DNA from 4 places in the Bradyrhizobium sp. BRP23 genome. Region 2 is predicted to be linked to each of the others. Evidence: predicted binding sites of a transcription regulator. Region 2 holds the regulator's gene; each other region holds the start of a gene.

Evidence for each region. Region 2 encodes PhoB, which activates phosphate uptake and scavenging genes when phosphate is short. Its sites were predicted from a motif close to TGTCATNNANCTGTCAT; they were not measured.
Region 1: I6F24_RS29675 (YbhN family protein) is a predicted target of PhoB. The motif match lies at 1,586-1,602, and genes of this name have one in related genera.
Region 3: I6F24_RS34715 (DUF2794 domain-containing protein) is a predicted target of PhoB. The motif match lies at 1,650-1,666, and genes of this name have one in related genera.
Region 4: ugpB (sn-glycerol-3-phosphate ABC transporter substrate-binding protein UgpB) is a predicted target of PhoB. The motif match lies at 1,934-1,950, and genes of this name have one in related genera.

Annotation. Positions count from the first base shown of each region.
Region 1 is NZ_JADYVW010000014.1:20,785-24,993, forward strand. It holds gene I6F24_RS29665 (EAL domain-containing protein) at 1-623, opposite strand, end outside; gene I6F24_RS29670 (ferritin-like domain-containing protein) at 837-1,343, opposite strand; gene I6F24_RS29675 (YbhN family protein) at 1,773-2,855, shown strand; gene I6F24_RS29680 (hypothetical protein) at 2,990-4,209, shown strand, end outside.
Region 2 is NZ_JADYVW010000010.1:106,795-111,003, reverse strand. It holds gene I6F24_RS25815 (aspartate aminotransferase family protein) at 1-687, opposite strand, end outside; gene I6F24_RS25810 (GcrA family cell cycle regulator) at 1,147-1,659, shown strand; gene phoB (phosphate regulon transcriptional regulator PhoB) at 1,959-2,666, opposite strand; gene phoU (phosphate signaling complex protein PhoU) at 2,689-3,405, opposite strand; gene pstB (phosphate ABC transporter ATP-binding protein PstB) at 3,417-4,209, opposite strand, start outside.
Region 3 is NZ_JADYVW010000022.1:73,621-77,829, forward strand. It holds gene I6F24_RS34705 (Bax inhibitor-1/YccA family protein) at 1-287, shown strand, start outside; gene I6F24_RS34710 (GNAT family N-acetyltransferase) at 538-1,068, shown strand; gene I6F24_RS34715 (DUF2794 domain-containing protein) at 1,216-1,587, opposite strand; gene I6F24_RS34720 (DUF1223 domain-containing protein) at 2,117-2,893, opposite strand; gene acnA (aconitate hydratase AcnA) at 3,125-4,209, opposite strand, start outside.
Region 4 is NZ_JADYVW010000016.1:61,357-65,565, reverse strand. It holds gene I6F24_RS31390 (organic hydroperoxide resistance protein) at 1-337, shown strand, start outside; gene I6F24_RS31385 (CaiB/BaiF CoA-transferase family protein) at 518-1,720, shown strand; gene ugpB (sn-glycerol-3-phosphate ABC transporter substrate-binding protein UgpB) at 2,003-3,319, shown strand; gene ugpA (sn-glycerol-3-phosphate ABC transporter permease UgpA) at 3,367-4,209, shown strand, end outside.

The DNA.
Region 1 (4,209 bases), on a different contig from region 2:
CCGCTGATCGCGATCGTCGGGTCCGGCGTCAGCAGCACCGCGCCCATCGCGGTGAAATGATGGGCAACGATCGCGAGCGTCAACAGAGCAGTCGCGCTCAGCGCATGCCGAATGCCGTCACCTCGCGCGGCGACGAACAGCGCGAGCGCTGCGAAGACGATTCCGAACAGCACCGAGGCGGCAACCGTGCTCCCGATCCAATCCAGCCGTGCCGGCATCTCCAGCGCCGCCATGCCGGTGTAATGCATCGCCGCGACACCAAGGCCGACGATGGCGCCGCCGACGACGATCCACACCGGGCGCGAGGACGCCACGGCGATGCTCAGGCCCACGAAGGTCAAGGAGATCGCAAGCATCAGCGACAGAATTGTCACCGGGATGTTGTAGGCGCCGGCGCTCCCGGGGCCATAGGCCAGCATCGCGATGAAATGCGTCGCCCAGATGCCGCATCCGCTCACGGCCGCATCCAGGGCGATCCAGGCCAGGCGCCCGGCTCCGTGCGTCGCGCGTGCGCGCTGAAACAGGCTGATCGCCGCGGCGCTGGCGAGCAGGCACACCGCGCCCCCAAGGGCCACCAGTCGCCAGTCATGCTCGTCGGTGAGACAGTAGAGAACTTGATACATTGCCGGCCCCTATCGACCCGCACTTGAGCCGACAGTGGTGGACGATCGGTAACCGGCTACAAACCTGCTCCGGACGTGGTGAATGGAAGATGAGCGAGTTCGCTCACATTGCTGATCCTGGCGACGGCGCACCGAAGCAGCACCACGGCAGCGGGAAGCGAACAAGCACAAGCGCCGCGCGGACCGTCGCGCGGCGCTCGTAGTTTCCTCTACTCAGCTCGCCGCGCGCAGATTCACCTTGCTCTCGGCGAGTGTCGTCAGCTTCTGGTCGGTCGCCTTCTCCTCCTCGAGCGTCTTGGCGAGCACCGCCGCACAATCGTTGCGGCCGAGCTGCTTGGCCCAGGCGATCAGGCTGCCGTAGCGGACGATCTCGTAATGCTCCGCGGCCTGCGCCGCATTGATCAGGGCCGCGTCGAGCACCGCCTTGTCGGCGACTTCGCCGGCGGTCTCGTCGGCTTCCTCGATGATGCCATCGATCGCCGGGCAGTCGACCGCCTTCACGGGGACGCCGTGCATCTTGAAGACCTCCTCGAGCCGCGCAACGTGCTGCTTGGTTTCCTCGAGGTGCGTCAAAAAGCCCTGTTTCAGCTGCGGATCAGTGGCCTTGGTCGCCATCTTCGGCAGCGCCTTGGTGAGCTGCTGCTCGGCGTAATAGATGTCCTGGAGCTGATGTACGAACAGGTCGTTCATGGTCTTGATGTCTTTTGTGAACAGTCCCATCGTTCCGATCCTCTCGGGTCTTGGGAACACGGAGGCGCCGGCTTGCACGAAAAAGCCGCGTATTCCGCCATGTTCGATTGCTGATGGAGGCTAACGACCACGCGGCATCGACGTTCCAAAAACGCCGATACGGCTCTGCGTTGGAACAATGCGGACGGCGCCGGGATCTGAGATCGTATCGGCACGGTGAGCGCGCGGATGGAGCCTGGTTTCGCGACTCATATGCTTAACGCGCCGCCGATATGAACCGCGTATGACAAAGTTGCCCGCCGAACGCAGAACCTATTGTTGTCAAGGGCTGCACAAGCCGCTGATTTTGCCTTAAATGAGCTGGATCATGCCTAGCGATCGATGCCTGCCTTTGGCCGTGATCGCACCCGACCGGCCAATGTCTGGCCCGGTCGGTCTTGCCCCCCGCCGGGAGGATGAATGCACGGACTGCTGCCCGCGTTGAAACGCGGCTTCAATAGATGGATCGGCTGGCGACGGCTCGGCGTCGCCGCGAGCATCTTCATCATCGCGTTTGCGATCACGACGCTGGTGCGGACGCTCAAGGGCATCGATACCGGGGTCATCCTGACCGCGTTGACGGAGATTCCCCGCGGCAACATCGGGCTGGCGGCGATCTGCGTCTTCTTCGCGTTCTGTACGCTGACCTTCTACGACTATTTTGCGCTGCGAACGATCGGCAAGAAGCACGTGCCCTATCGCATCGCGGCGCTGTCCAGCTTCACGTCCTATTCGATCGGGCACAACATCGGCGCCACGGTCTTCACCGGCGGCGCGATCCGTTTCCGGATCTATTCGGACTACGGCCTGAACGCGATCGACGTCGCGAAGATCTGCTTCCTGTCCGGCCTGACCTTCTGGCTCGGTAACATCTTCGTGCTCTCGATCGGCATGGCCATCCATCCGGACGCGGCCTCCTCGATGGATCAGCTGCCCTCCTCGCTCAACCGGTTGATCGCCCTAGGCGGTCTCGCATCGATCGGCGCGTATCTGGTCTGGCTCTGCATGGGCGAGAAGCGCCGTGAGCTCGGCCAGAAGGGCTGGAAGGTGGTGCTGCCATCGGCGCCGCTGACCTTGGTGCAGATCCTGATCGGCGTCGTCGATCTCGGCTTCTGCGCCACGGCAATGTACCTCTTGATGCCGGCCAACCCGCCGATCGACTTCATGTCGCTCGCGGTCGTGTTCATCCTGGCGACCCTGATCGGCTTTGCCAGCCACGCGCCGGGCTCGATCGGCGTGTTCGATGCCGCCATGCTCGTGGCGCTGCCCCAGTTCGGCCGCGAGGAGCTTCTGGCCACGCTGCTGGTGTTCCGTATTCTCTATTTCGTGATCCCGTTCGGCCTTGCCATCTCCATCATGGGCACGCGCGAGCTTTGGACGAATGTGGTCGCGCCGTGGCAGGAGCGGCGGCGGCTGGCGGAAGCCTGCGCGCAGGCCAACCTGCCCAAGGAGGTGACGCCGATGGAGCGCGAACGGCTGCTGCGGCAGGCCGGCAAGCGCTGAGCCGCCCAAGGCGCCGCCGGCAATCAAGCCGCCGCCGGCAATCAAGGCCCCTCGGAATCATCAGGCAAAGGTTGCGGGCAGGCGCACAATCCTCTCTTATTTCCGCCTCAACTTTGCCGTTGAAGACGCGGGCCATGATTTCCGTATTCCTTCGCACCCTCTCGGCCGGCGCCGTGCTGCTTGCCGGCATCCTTGCTTTGCCCGAGCGCGCCGCCGCGCAGGACGCCGGCACCATGCAGATCAGCTGGGAGGTGCGTAACCGCTTCCGGCTCTTCCGCGAGGAGCGCGACTTCCTGCTCCATGTCGAGAACGCGCGTAACCGCAGCATTCTAGCCGCCGAACAGTCCCTCGAGCTCCAGAGCGAGGGCCGCGGCTGGGCCCGCAACATGGTCAACCGGCTCTGCATCGACCTGCAGGGCCGGGTCAACCAGCCCTGCACCCGCGACAACGTCAAAGAGAACTACATCACGCCGATCGACCATCCCGTGACGGTGCGCCTGACCGGCGCGGTGCCGGTCGGCGCCACCTGCGCCTGGTCGTTCGATGACGGCGATGGCCCGCAGAGCTCGACCTTCGACTGCGCCGAGCCGATCAATTTGCGTGTCCGCTACGGCAAGCCGACGGTTACGACCGTCGATGTCTCGGCCGGCTCCGATCCGACCCAGCGGATCCAGACCGAGATCCAGGTCCGCGACATCTTCATCGCAGGTCTCGGTGACAGCATCGCCTCCGGCGAAGGCAATCCGGACCGGCCGCTGGCGCTGTCGGACGAAGGCTTCTGCTTCCGCTCCTATCTCGGCACCGCCGGCGCGCAGTACTACCGGCCGAGCCGCCACGGCTTCAAGGGCGGCCGCGCCTGCGAGGCGCCGGATACGCTCGCCAACTGGCAGCGCTACAGCGCGCTCTGGTTCAATGCGCCGTGCCATCGATCGCTCTACAGCTATCAGGCGCGCACCGCGCTGGCGCTCGCGGTGCGCTACACCCACATCGCCGTGACCTTCCTGCCGCTCGCCTGCACCGGCGCGAGCATCGGCGACGGGCTGCTCGGCTCGCAGCGCGCCCGCGAATGCCCGCCCGGCAAGACCGGCGTCTGCAACACCAGCGTGAATGCGCAGGTCGCCGAGCTGCGGGAAGCCGTCACCGCGGCGAAGAAGCGCCAGCCCGATCGCACGCTCGATCTCGTGCTGCTCTCGGTCGGTGCCAACGACGTCTATTTCTCCGGCCTCGTCGCCGACGTCATCGTCGAAACCGCGACCGAGCGCGCGCTGTTCCGCCGCTCCGGCGTGTTGGCGAGCGTCGACGATTCCCGCGATGCGCTCCAGCGCGAGCTGCCGCAGAATTTCGTCAAGCTGCG
Region 2 (4,209 bases):
CTCGCCGGTGCGGCCCATGCCGGTCTGCACCTCGTCGAAGGCGAGCAACAGGCCGCGCTCGTTACAGAGTTCGCGCAGCGCCCTCAGGAAGGTGTGAGGTGCAGAACGAACGCCACCCTCGCCCTGGATCGGCTCGATGAGAATGCCGGCGGTGTGCGGACCAATCGCCTTCTTCACGGCGTCGAGGTCGCCGTGCGGCACCTGATCGAAGCCGTCCATCGGCGGACCGAAGCCCTCGAGATATTTCGCAGAGCCGGTGGCGGCGAGCGTCGCCAGCGTGCGGCCATGGAAGGCACCCTCGAAGGTGATCATGCGGTAACGTTCCGGATGCCCCTTGGAGAAGTGATGGTGGCGCACCAGCTTGATCACGCCTTCCAGCGCCTCGGCGCCGGAATTGCAGAAGAACACGAAGTCCGCAAAGCTCTCATTGCAGAGGCGGCTTGCGAGCTTCTCGCCGTCAGGGCTCTGGAACAGGTTCGACATGTGCCAGAGCTTGGTCGCCTGCTCCTGCAACGCCTTGACCAGCGCGGGATGGACATGGCCGAGCGCATTCACCGCGACACCCGAGGTGAAATCGAGATAGCGATCGCCGTTGGTCGCGATCAGCCAGCAGCCTTCGCCGCGCTCGAAACCGAGGTCGGCCCTGGCGAAAACGGGGAGCAAATGCGGCGCTGCGCTGTTAGTCATGACGTCACTTGAATGTTGCGGACGGTGTGAGACATGCATTGCGCGACGCACCATCGACCGGCCCCGGAAAACGAAACGTGCCGCCTTTTAAGGGCGGCACGTGGCACTATCTTATGCCTGGCAAGACGGGTGTCAATGCCGCCCGGAAAGCCTCGCGAAACGCTGATTCCGTAGTCTTGCGGTGCCGATTTTGCGGGTTTTTCACCACGGAACATGTGGAAGCGAGTCGGCGGACTCTTGCGCGGGAGTCACGCCATATTGTAGCGTTTGGACTGTCAGATACGACATCTCGTGCAGCAGTTCTGATCCCAGAAGTCCTCATGTACCGGCGTAAACGTTCGGGCGTCTTGAGCGCGCCCGGCGAGCCTTAAGGGATTCTGACGGCACGGGTTTTTCAAGGCTAAAGCATTCGCTGCGAAGGCCCCAGGATGGCAGGCGCGCAGCGAGGGAAAGGGTGCAATGACGGTTTTGACCTGGTCCGATGATCGCGTCGAGCAGCTGAAGAAGCTCTGGGAGGCCGGACTTTCGGCCAGCCAGATCGCGGCGGAGCTCGGCAATGTGACCCGCAATGCCGTGATCGGCAAGGTGCACCGGCTCGGCCTGTCCGGCCGCGCCAAGAGCCCTTCATCGGCAGCGCCGCGGCCGCGCAAGGCACGGCCCGCGCAGCATATGATGCGGGTGACCCGCCCCGTCGCGCGCGGCAACACCGCGTTGGCGCAGGCCTTCGAGGTCGAGTTGGAAGCCGAGCCGGTTACCTACGACAACGTGGTGCCGATGAGCCAGCGGCTGTCGCTGCTGGAATTGAACGAGGCGACCTGCCACTGGCCGGTCGGCGATCCCTCGAGCCCGGATTTCTTCTTCTGCGGCGGCAAGGCGCTCTCCGGCCTGCCCTATTGTGCCCAGCATTCGCGCGTGGCCTATCAGCCCGCAGCGGATCGCCGTCGCGCAGCACCGAAACCGGGCACGCGGTGAGCTTGCGGAATTCCCTGATCGCCAAGCTTTGATCGCCAAGCTTGATCGCCAAGACTGCAGCCGTCATACGATGACGGCTCCCAATCGCCCGGTGTCATCCCCGCGAATGCGGGATCCGTAACCGCGGGGCGCAATCGTTGCGCGAGATGGTCACTCCGAGTCTTCGCCAAACCACGTCCTGTGGCTAATCGCGAAGAGCGCAAGCGCTCGCGCTGAGATCCCGGGCTCACGCTGCGCGCGCCCCGGGATGACGGCCGAGATCGGCGCCGCAGTTCGCCAAACCAGCTGTCGCTGGCGCCTTACGTCTGCTCAGCCTTCGCGAAGCGATCGTCCAGCGCGTAGCCGGCGCCGCGGACGGTGCGGATCGGGTCCTGCTCGCGGCCAAGATTGAGCAGCTTGCGCAGGCGGCCGATATGGACGTCGACGGTGCGCTCGTCGATGTAGATGTCGCGGCCCCAGACGCTGTCGAGCAGCTGCTCGCGCGAGAACACGCGGCCGGGATGCTCCAGGAAGAACTCCAGCAGGCGATATTCGGTCGGACCGAGATCGATCGGCCGGCCCGAGCGCGCCACGCGGCGCTTGTCGCGGTCGAGCTCGATATCGCCATAGGCGAGCACGGTGGCGAGGCGCTCGGGACTCGCACGCCTGAGCAGGCCCTTCACGCGCGCAAGCAGCTCCGGCACCGAGAACGGCTTGACGATATAATCATCCGCGCCGGTCGCGAGCCCGCGCACCCGTTCGCTCTCCTCGCCGCGCGCGGTGAGCATGATGATCGGCAGCTGCTTGGTCTCGGGGCGGGTCCGAAGCCGCCGGCACAGCTCGATGCCTGACAGGCCCGGCAGCATCCAGTCGAGCACGATCAGATCGGGAATGTGCTCCTTGAGGCGGGTGTCGGCGTCATCGCCGCGCATCACCGTCTCGACGTCATAGCCGTCGCCTTCGAGGTTGTAGCGAAGAAGCTCGGTGAGAGCTTCCTCGTCCTCAACCACCATAATGCGTGCGCCCATGTGGTCGTAGCTCCTTAAGTCGTCAGGTGTTCGGCACCGTCGTGGCGAAGGTCGTCATGTCGCCCTTCGGCCGCTTGTCGGTGATCGCCTGGCCCTCGATCATGTAGAACACGGTCTCGGCGATGTTGGTGGCGTGGTCGCCGATCCGCTCGATGTTCTTGGCACAGAACATCAGGTGGATGCAGAACGAGATGTTGCGCGGATCCTCCATCATGTAGGTGAGGAGCTCGCGGAACAGCGAGGTGCAGATGGCGTCGACTTCTTCGTCGCCCTTCCACACCGCCATCGCCGCCGGCAGGTCGTGCGCGGCATAGGCGTCCAGCACCGACTTGACCTGCTGCTGCACGAGGTCGGTCATGTGCTCCAGGCCGCGGAACAGCTTGAGCGGATGGAAATCCGTCTCCAGCGCCGCGACGCGCTTGCCCATGTTCTTGGCGAGATCGCCGATGCGCTCGAGATCGGTCGCAACGCGCATCGCGCCGACGATCTCGCGCAGGTCGACGGCCATCGGCTGGCGGCGGGCGATGGTGAGCACGGCGCGCTCCTCGATGCGCTTCTGCAGCGCGTCGAGCTCGACGTCGGTGGCGACGACGCGCTGGCCGAGCGCGACGTCGCGGCGGATCAGCGCGTCGACGGAATCGACGATCATGCGCTCGGCGATGCCGCCCATCTCGGCGACCAGGCGGGTGAGCTCCTGAAGGTCGCTGTCGAAAGCCTTTACGGTATGTTCAGAACCCATGTTCCGTCTCCTCAGCCGAACCGGCCGGTGATGTAATCCTGCGTGCGCCGATCGCTCGGCGACGTGAAGATCTTGCTGGTGTCGTCGAACTCGATCAACTCGCCGAGATACATGAAGGCGGTCTTGTCGGAAACGCGCGCCGCCTGCTGCATGTTGTGGGTGACGATCGCGATCGTGTAGTTCTCGGACAATTCCTGGATCAGCTCCTCGACCTTGGCGGTCGAGATCGGGTCGAGCGCCGAGCAGGGCTCGTCAAACAGGATCACCTCGGGCCGCACCGCGACGGTGCGGGCGATGCAGAGGCGCTGCTGCTGGCCGCCGGAGAGCGACAGGCCGGAGGCATTGAGCTTGTCCTTGACCTCGTTCCACAGCGCGCCACCACGCAGCGCCTTCTCGACGCGGTCGTCCATCTCGGACTTGGAGATCTTCTCATAGAGACGAATGCCGAAGGCGATGTTCTCGTAGATCGTCATCGGGAACGGCGTCGGCTTCTGGAACACCATGCCGACCCGGGCGCGGAGCAGGTTGAGGTCGAGCTTGGGGTCGAGGATGTTGGTATGGTCGAGTAACAGCTGACCGTCGGCGCGCTGGCCCGGATAGAGGTCGTACATCCGGTTGAAGATGCGCAGCAGGGTGGACTTGCCGCAGCCGGACGGGCCGATGAACGCCGTGACGCGGTTGGTGCCGAGCGCCAGGTTGATGTTCTTCAGCGCGTGGTGGTCGCCGTAGTAGAAGTTGAGGTTGCGCGCCGTGACCTTGGCGGGCGCCTCGGGCAGGGGCTGCGAGCCGGGATGAACGGACGGT
Region 3 (4,209 bases), on a different contig from region 2:
GCTCATTCCTGTTCATGGGCCTGATCGGCATCGTTCTCGCCAGCCTGGTGAACCTGTTCCTGGCCAGCTCGATGCTGCAGTTCATCGTGTCGGTGGTCGGCGTGCTGGTGTTCTCGGGCCTGACTGCTTGGGATACCCAGCGGCTGAAGAACGACTACATCTACGGCTATGCCTCGGCCGGCGGTGACGTCGCAGAGCGTTCGGCCATCACCGGCGCACTGTCGCTGTACCTGAACTTCATCAACCTGTTCACGCTGCTGCTGCAGCTCCTCGGCCAGCGCGAGTAAGCTCTGAGACGAGAGAACGGACACGAACCCCGGCCGAAAGGCCGGGGTTTTTGTTTTGAGGGTACGGCCTCTCCCCGTCATTGCGAGGAGCTCGCGACAAAATTGCGCAGCAATTTTGCGCCGATGCGACGACGCAATCCAGAGCCCCTCCGCAGATGCATTTCTGGATTGCTTCGCTGCGCTCGCAATGACGGGTGTGGAGGCAGCGCAGCCTCTTCCGGCCCCTCAGGGAACGCTCTATCCTTCCCCCATGTCCGCACCCGATATCAGGCCCACCACCGAGGCCGACCTCCCCGCCGTCACCGCCATCTACCAGCAGGCCGTCCGCGAGGGCACGGCGACGTTCGAGCTGGAGCCGCCCGACCTCTCGGAAATGACGCGCCGCTATCGCGCGCTGATCGACGGCGGCTATCCCTATTTCGTCGCCATGCTGGACGGCCGCGTGGCCGGCTATGCCTATGCCGGCGCCTACCGGCCGCGGCCCGCCTATCGCTTCACGGTGGAGAACTCGATCTATCTCGATCCGTCCTTCCACCGCCGCGGCGTCGGCTCAATGCTGCTGGAACGGCTGATCGTCGAATGCGAAGCGCGCGGCTTTCGCCAGATGATCGCTGTCATCGGCGATTCCGCCAATGCCGGGTCGATCGGCGTGCACACAAGGTGCGGCTTCAAGATGATCGGCACGCATCCCAGTGTCGGGCTGAAATTCGGCCGCTGGCTGGACACCGTGATGATGCAGCGCGACCTCGGCGAGGGCGCAAGCACGGTGCCGGGGAAGTAGTTCATCCGTCATTCCGGGGCGATGCGCAGCATCGAACCCGGAATCCATTGGACGGCAGGGGCGGTGGAGGGATGGATTCTCGGGTGCGCAATTGCGCACCATAGCTCGCGACTTCGTCGCGCCCCGGAATGACGATCGATGGTTCGTCTACACCACCGCCAATTTGCGATCGATCACCAGCAGCACCCGCTCGAGCTCGTGGCCGCGACGCAGGATCAGGCCGGTCGCCGAGATCACGCTGTACATGCCCTGCTTGCGCGCCAGGCGCGGGTCCTTCTCGATGCGATAGATCGGCACTTCCGAGGCGCGGCGATAGACCGAGAACACGGCGCGGTCCTTCAGGAAGTCGATGGCATAGTCGCGCCATTCGCCGTCGGCGACCATGCGGCCGTAGAGATTGAGAATCCGGTGCAGCTCGAGCCGGTTGAACGTCACCCGGTTCGGCTGCGCATGCGCCGCGGCAGGACGCGCCGCCGCGCGCTGCTCGCTCGGATCGGCATCCTCCGACGTCAGACTCATGGGAAGCGCCTCCTCATCGCACGGCTACCCGCGTCCGCCAAGATCGTCCCGGAACCGCGTTCGTGACAATTGCATGATTGCGCCAACCGTTCCGCATCGCAAGGGGCTCGACCCATCGAATCGGCGTCGCATCAGGACACACGCAAGGGTGGAACTCCGTCGCGGCAAACCGTCACGGGATCGTTAGCAGGAATCATAGTATCGCCGCTTTTCCGCCAACCGCCTGCCGCCCTGCACTGCGAAAAGGGTGACGTGCGTTGACCCGGTCCTTTCGGTTCCGGATTCCTCAGCCCCCAGCCCCCCGGGGTCGAACAGGATCGGGTCTGTACGCACGACAAGGAGGGCCAACGCAAGTTGGTCCTTTTTTGTTTGTGCCGAGATGTTTCCGGTCTGCCGTCATTCCGGGGCGCGCGAAGCGCGAGCCCGGAATCCATTTACCATCACACAAGCTGAGAAATGGATTCCGGGTTCGCGCCAAGAGGCGCGCCCCGGAATGACGAGCATCAATTGCTGAGACGTTCTGCCTGCTTCAATGCAGCGACGTGTAGGCCGCACCCAGCATCGGGCCCGGCCTCTCGCGGCTGCCGTCCTGGACGTAGACCACCGCGCCGTCGACGCCGTCGCGCGTGAGGTTCTCGATCGGCACCGTCCAGCTCTCCGGACGGCCGGTCCAGTCGCCGACCTTGAGCAGGCTGCGCACCACGTTGTGATAGGTGACCTGCTGTCCCTTGTTCTCGCCGCGGGTGATCGCGATCGGCACCGACTTTGCGATCGAGCAGATCCAGACCTCGCCCTTAGAGACCGTGGGCTCCTTGCTTGCGGCGACCGACACGTTGATCTGCTTGCCCGAGAGCGACATCGTCACCGGCACGCTCATCACGCCAGTGCCCTTGTCGGTCTTGCCGATCGCGTTCTCGATGCCGGTGCGATCGCTGCCGATGACATGGGTGGAGCCGTTGACCACGACCTGCGGCGTGTAGACCTCGCGGTCGCCGCGCATGCGCGAATAGGCACGCTGCCGTGCAGAGAAGCGCGAATCCGCCAGTGTGTCCTTCCAGCCGAGATAGTCCCAATAATCGATCGGCATGCTCAGCGCGATGACGGAGGGGTCCTTGGAGAGATCGCCGATGATCTGGTCGGCGGGCGGGCAGGAGGAGCAGCCCTGCGAGGTGAACAATTCGACGACGGCGCGGGGTTCAGCCTCGGCAGGACGAATGACGGCGATGATCGCACATATGCCGAGAGCTCCCGACCAGAGGGCGCCGGACCAACGTGGAATCAGATGGGAAGCCGTCATTGTCGTCATGTCGAACGCCGCACACCGTTGCTCTCAGAGGGAAATCTTATCGCCGGATGGTCACCGTAGTCTTACGGGGCGCGGTACATTCATCCATCCGGGCCACCGTCCAAAGGGAGGTTTTCCGCCGGGCGGGCCCGTCTGAAGCGTACCGCAAACGCGCGAAGGCGGCCTTTGATAGGCCGCCTTCGTTAAGGCTTCTACTCACTTCGCAGTGAGCCATCATTCACAAATCCGCGTTTACGCCGCGAGCTTGCGCAGCACGTAGTGCAGGATGCCGCCGTTGCGGTAGTAGTCGAGCTCGTCCAGCGTATCGATGCGGCAGAGCAGCGAAACGCGCTGCAGCGAACCGTCGCCGGAGACGATCTCCGCGGTCAGCTTCTGGCGCGGCTTGAGGTCGCCGACGAGGCCGCGGATGGTCACCTTCTCGTCGCCCTTCAGCCCAAGCGACTGCCAGGAGGTGCCTTCCTCGAAGGTCAGCGGCAGCACGCCCATGCCGACCAGGTTGGAGCGGTGGATGCGCTCGAAGCTCTGGCAGATCACGGCGCGCACGCCGAGCAGGCGCGTGCCCTTGGCGGCCCAGTCGCGCGAGGAGCCATTGCCGTACTCGGCACCCGCGAACACCACCAGCGGCACCTTCTCTTCCTGGTACTTCATCGCGGCGTCGTAGATCGACATCTGCTCGCCGTCGGGCCAGTGCTTGGTCAGGCCGCCCTCGGGGATGTTTCCGTCCGCGCCCTTCAGCATGAAGTTCTTGATGCGGATGTTGGCGAAGGTGCCGCGCATCATCACTTCATGATTGCCGCGACGCGTGCCGTACTGGTTGAAGTCGGCCGGACGCACCTGGTGCTCGCTGAGATATTTGCCGGCGGGCGAGGTGAGCTTGATCGAGCCGGCCGGCGAGATGTGGTCGGTGGTGATCTTGTCGCCGAACATGGCGAGGATGCGCGCCTCGACGATGTCGGTGACCGGCTCCGGCTCCTTCTTCATGCCTTCGAAGTAGGGCGGGTTCTGCACATAGGTCGAAGACATGTTCCAGCGATAGGTCTCACTCTCGACTGTCTTGATCTTGCGCCAGTTGGTGTCGCCCTTGAACACGTCGGCATACTTCTTCTTGAAGATCGACGCGGTCACGAACTTCTTCATGAAGGCGTTGATCTCCTTGGTCGTCGGCCAGATGTCCTTCAGGTACACCGGCTTGCCGTCCTTGCCCTCGCCGAGCGGCTCGGTGGCGAGGTTCTTGGTGACGCTGCCCGCGAGCGCGTAGGCGACCACCAGCGGCGGCGAGGCCAGGTAGTTCGCCTGCACATCCGGCGAAACGCGGC
Region 4 (4,209 bases), on a different contig from region 2:
CAAGCTCACCACGCCGAAGGAGCTCGGCGGTGGCGGCGGCGCTGGCAACAATCCCGAGCAGCTGTTTGCGGCCGGCTATGCCGCCTGCTTCATCGGCGCGATGAAGTTCGTGGCCTCGCAGGGCGGCCCGAAGGTGCCTGCCGACGCCTCGGTCACCTCGACCGTCGGCATCGGCCCGCGCTCCGAGGGCGGCTTCGGCCTCGATATCGACCTCGCGGTCTCGCTGCCGGGCCTTGCCCGCGCAGACGCCGAGGCGCTGGTGGCGAAGGCGCATCAGGTGTGCCCGTACTCCAATGCCACGCGCGGCAATGTCGACGTTCGCCTGACGGTGGTCTGATCGGCAGCGCGGATTGGCTGGCCCGGGAATCCCCCCTCGGGCCGGCCGCATCCGAGGGAATTTGCCACCCCGCGGCATGGCTGCACGCCGGCGCATGCGGCTCCACGCTCGGCGCCATTGCTGGCGCAAACAAACCTCGCTAGGCCTGTGAGCCAATGATCGACACAGGGAAGCGAAGGCATGACTGAAGCAGCAACGGGCGCCATGAGCGGATTGCGCGTCATCGATCTCACGCGCGTGCTCGGCGGTCCCTACTGCACCCAGATCCTCGCCGACCACGGCGCCGACGTGATCAAGGTTGAGCCGCCCGCGGGCGACGAGGTGCGCGAATGGGGCCCTCCGTTCCACGAGGAGGATGCGGCCTATTTCGTCGGCATCAACCGCAACAAGCGCTCGATCGGCCTCGACCTCGCCTCCGAGGGCGGCCGAATCGTGCTGCTCAAGATGCTGGAGACCGCCGACGTCCTGATCGAGAATTTCAAGCCGGGCACGCTGGAGAAATGGGGCATCGGCAACGAAATCCTCAGCAAGAAATATCCCCGCCTCGTGCATTGCCGGATCTGCGGCTTCGGCGCCGACGGCCCGCGCGGCGGCAACCCCGGCTATGACGCCATCATCCAGGCCATGACCGGCATGATCGCAGCGACCGGCTCGCCCGAGAGCGGGCCGATGCGGATCGGCGTGCCGCTGGTCGACATCACCACCGGACTTTATGCGGCGATCGGCATATTGATGGCGCTGTCGGAGCGGCAGCGGTCGGGCAAGGGCCAGTTCCTGGAGACGACGCTGTACGAGACCGGCCTTGCCATCATGCATCCGCACACCGCGAATTATTTCATGCATGGCAAGCCGCCGGGTCTCACCGGCAACGAGCATCCGAACCTCGTGCCTTACGCGATCTTCCCGACCAAGACCGACAACATCTTCATCGGCGTCGGCAATGACGGCACCTTCCGCAAGCTGGCGAAGGAGATCGGCAAGCCCGAGCTCGGCACCGATCCGCGCTTTGCCCGCAACAAGGACCGCATCGCCAATCGCGAGGCACTGCGCGCCGAGCTTGCCGCCGTGTTCAGCCAGCACGAGGCCGAGCCGCTGTGCAACCGCCTGCTCGCGGCCGGCCTGCCTGCAGGTCCCGTGCAGAAGATCGACCAGGCGTTGACCAATCCGCACACGATCGCGCGTGGCGATATTATCGAGAAGGACTGGTACAAGGGCGTTGCCTCGCCGATCCGGCTCGATCGCAGCAAGCCGAGCCTGCGCCGCGTGCCGCCGAAATTCAGCCAGCATGCGGCCGAGGTGCTGGGCGAGTTCGGCTACTCCAAAGCCGAGATCGACGCGATGGTCGAAAAAGGCACGGTCTGCGGTCCCGAGCGGAAACGCTGAGCTAAGGCGAGCGTCAACGGTGGTGCGCTCCCTCTCCCGCTTGCAAGTGGGAGAGGTTCGGAGCCCGCGGCACGATAGTGCCTCATCTCAATGCCGCACTGCGGCGCGCGCACGCATGTGCAGCGCGAACGAGTTGGCTGACGGCTCCGTCTTGGCCTATTTGACAACTTCCCATTTGGCCGCGCTTGCTGCTTTCGTTTCTCCCGCTTACACAGTCATGTGAACGTCATATGGCGCTGCTAGCGCAAGCGCTTCTTTAGTGACGGGCAAGGGAGGTTCTTGATGGCTCTTCGACATTTTGGCACGGCGGCGGCCGTCGCACTCACAATTGGTCTCGGCGCGTCGCCGGCGCTTGCCGTGACCGAAATCCAGTGGTGGCACGCGATGACCGGCGCCAACAACGACGTCATCGTCAGGCTCGCCAACGATTTCAACACCACGCAGAGCGACTACAAGGTGATCCCGACCTACAAGGGCAACTACGCCGACACGATGAACGCCGGCATCGCCGCGTTCCGCGCCGGCAACGCGCCGCACATCATGCAGGTGTTCGAGGTCGGCACCGCCACCATGATGGCAGCGACCGGCGCCGTGAAGCCGGTCTACAAGCTGATGGCCGAGACCGGCGAGAAGTTCGATCCGAAGGCCTATCTGCCTGCGATCACCGGCTATTACTCGACCTCGAAGGGCGAGATGCTGTCCTTCCCGTTCAACTCGTCCTCGACCGTGATGTGGGTCAACCTCGACGCACTGAAGAAAGCGAATGTCGAGGTGCCGAAGACCTGGCCCGAAGTGTTCGACGCCGCCAAGAAGCTGAAGGCGGCCGGCCACGCCACCTGCGGCTTCTCCAACTCCTGGGTCACCTGGGTCAATCTCGAGCAGCTCTCCGCCTGGCACAACGTGCCGCTCGCCAGCAAGGCCAACGGCCTCGACGGTTTCGACACCGTGCTGTCCTTCAACGGTCCGCTCCAGGTCAAGCATCTCGAAAATCTGGTCGAGCTCCAGAAGGACAAGACCTACGACTATGCCGGCCGCACCAACACCGGCGAAGGCCGCTTCACGTCGGGCGAATGCCCGCTCTACCTGACCTCGTCCGCGTTCTTCGGCAACGTCAAGGCGCAGGCCAAGTTCGCCTTCACCGCGGTGCCGATGCCCTATTACCCGGACGCCAAGGGCGCGCCGCAGAACTCGATCATCGGCGGTGCCTCGCTCTGGGTAATGGGCGGCAAACCGGCGGACGATTACAAGGGCGTCGCCAAATTCTTCTCTTTCCTCTCGGACACCGATCGCCAAGTCTACATCCACAAGGCCTCGGGCTATCTGCCGATCACCAAGGCGGCCTATGAGAAGGCCAAGGCGGATGGCTTCTACAAGGATCAGCCCTATCTGGAGACGCCGCTGCTCGAGCTGACCAACAAGGAGCCGACCGAGAATTCGCGCGGCCTGCGCCTCGGCAACATGGTGCAGCTCCGTGACGTCTGGGCTGAGGAGATCGAGCAGGCGCTGGCCGGCAAGAAGACCGCCAAGCAGGCGCTGGACGCGGCCGTCGAGCGCGGCAACACCATGCTGCGCCAGTTCGAAAAGACCGCCGTGAAGTAAGGCGACAAGCGGCAGGCCGGTCCCCCGGCCTGCCGCGCTGGGGCATCATGCAAAAGCAAGCCATTTTCCAATCGAAGCTGTTGCCCTATGCGCTGGTTGCGCCGCAACTCGCGATCGTCCTGATTTTCTTCTACTGGCCGGCCTTGCAGGCGATGATCCAGTCGTTCCTGCTGCAGGACGCCTTCGGCCTGTCGACCAGCTTCGTCTGGTTCGAGAACTATATCGAGCTGTTCAAGGAGCCCGCCTATTTCGAGGCGATCCTGCGCACCTTCTTCTTCTCGTTCGCGATCGCGGTGTCGTCGCTGTCGTTCGCGCTGCTGCTGGCCGTGATGGCAGACAAGCCGCTGCGCGGCTCGATGCTCTACCGCACGCTGCTGATCTGGCCCTATGCGGTGGCGCCGCCGGTCGTCGGCGTGCTCTGGATCTTCATGCTGCATCCCTCGCTCGGCGTGCTCTCGCGCTACCTGCGGGCGCTGGGCATCGACTGGAATCCACTGCTCGACGGCGACCAGGCCGCAGCGCTGATCATCCTGGCCGCCGCCTGGAAGCAGATCTCCTACAACTTCCTGTTCTTCCTCGCCGGCCTGCAGAGCATCCCCAGAAGCGTGATCGAGGCGGCTGCGATCGACGGCGCCCGCCCGATGCGCAGGTTCTGGACCGTGATCTTCCCGCTGCTGTCGCCGACCATCTTCTTCCTCCTGGTCGTCAACATCGTCTACGCCTTCTTCGACACGTTCGGCATCATCGACACGATGACCCGCGGCGGTCCGGGCAAGTCGACGGAGACGCTGGTCTACAAGGTCTATACCGACGGCCTGCTCGGCGGAAACCTCGGCAGCTCCGCGGCGCAATCGGTGATCCTGATGATCATGGTGATCGTGCTGACGGGC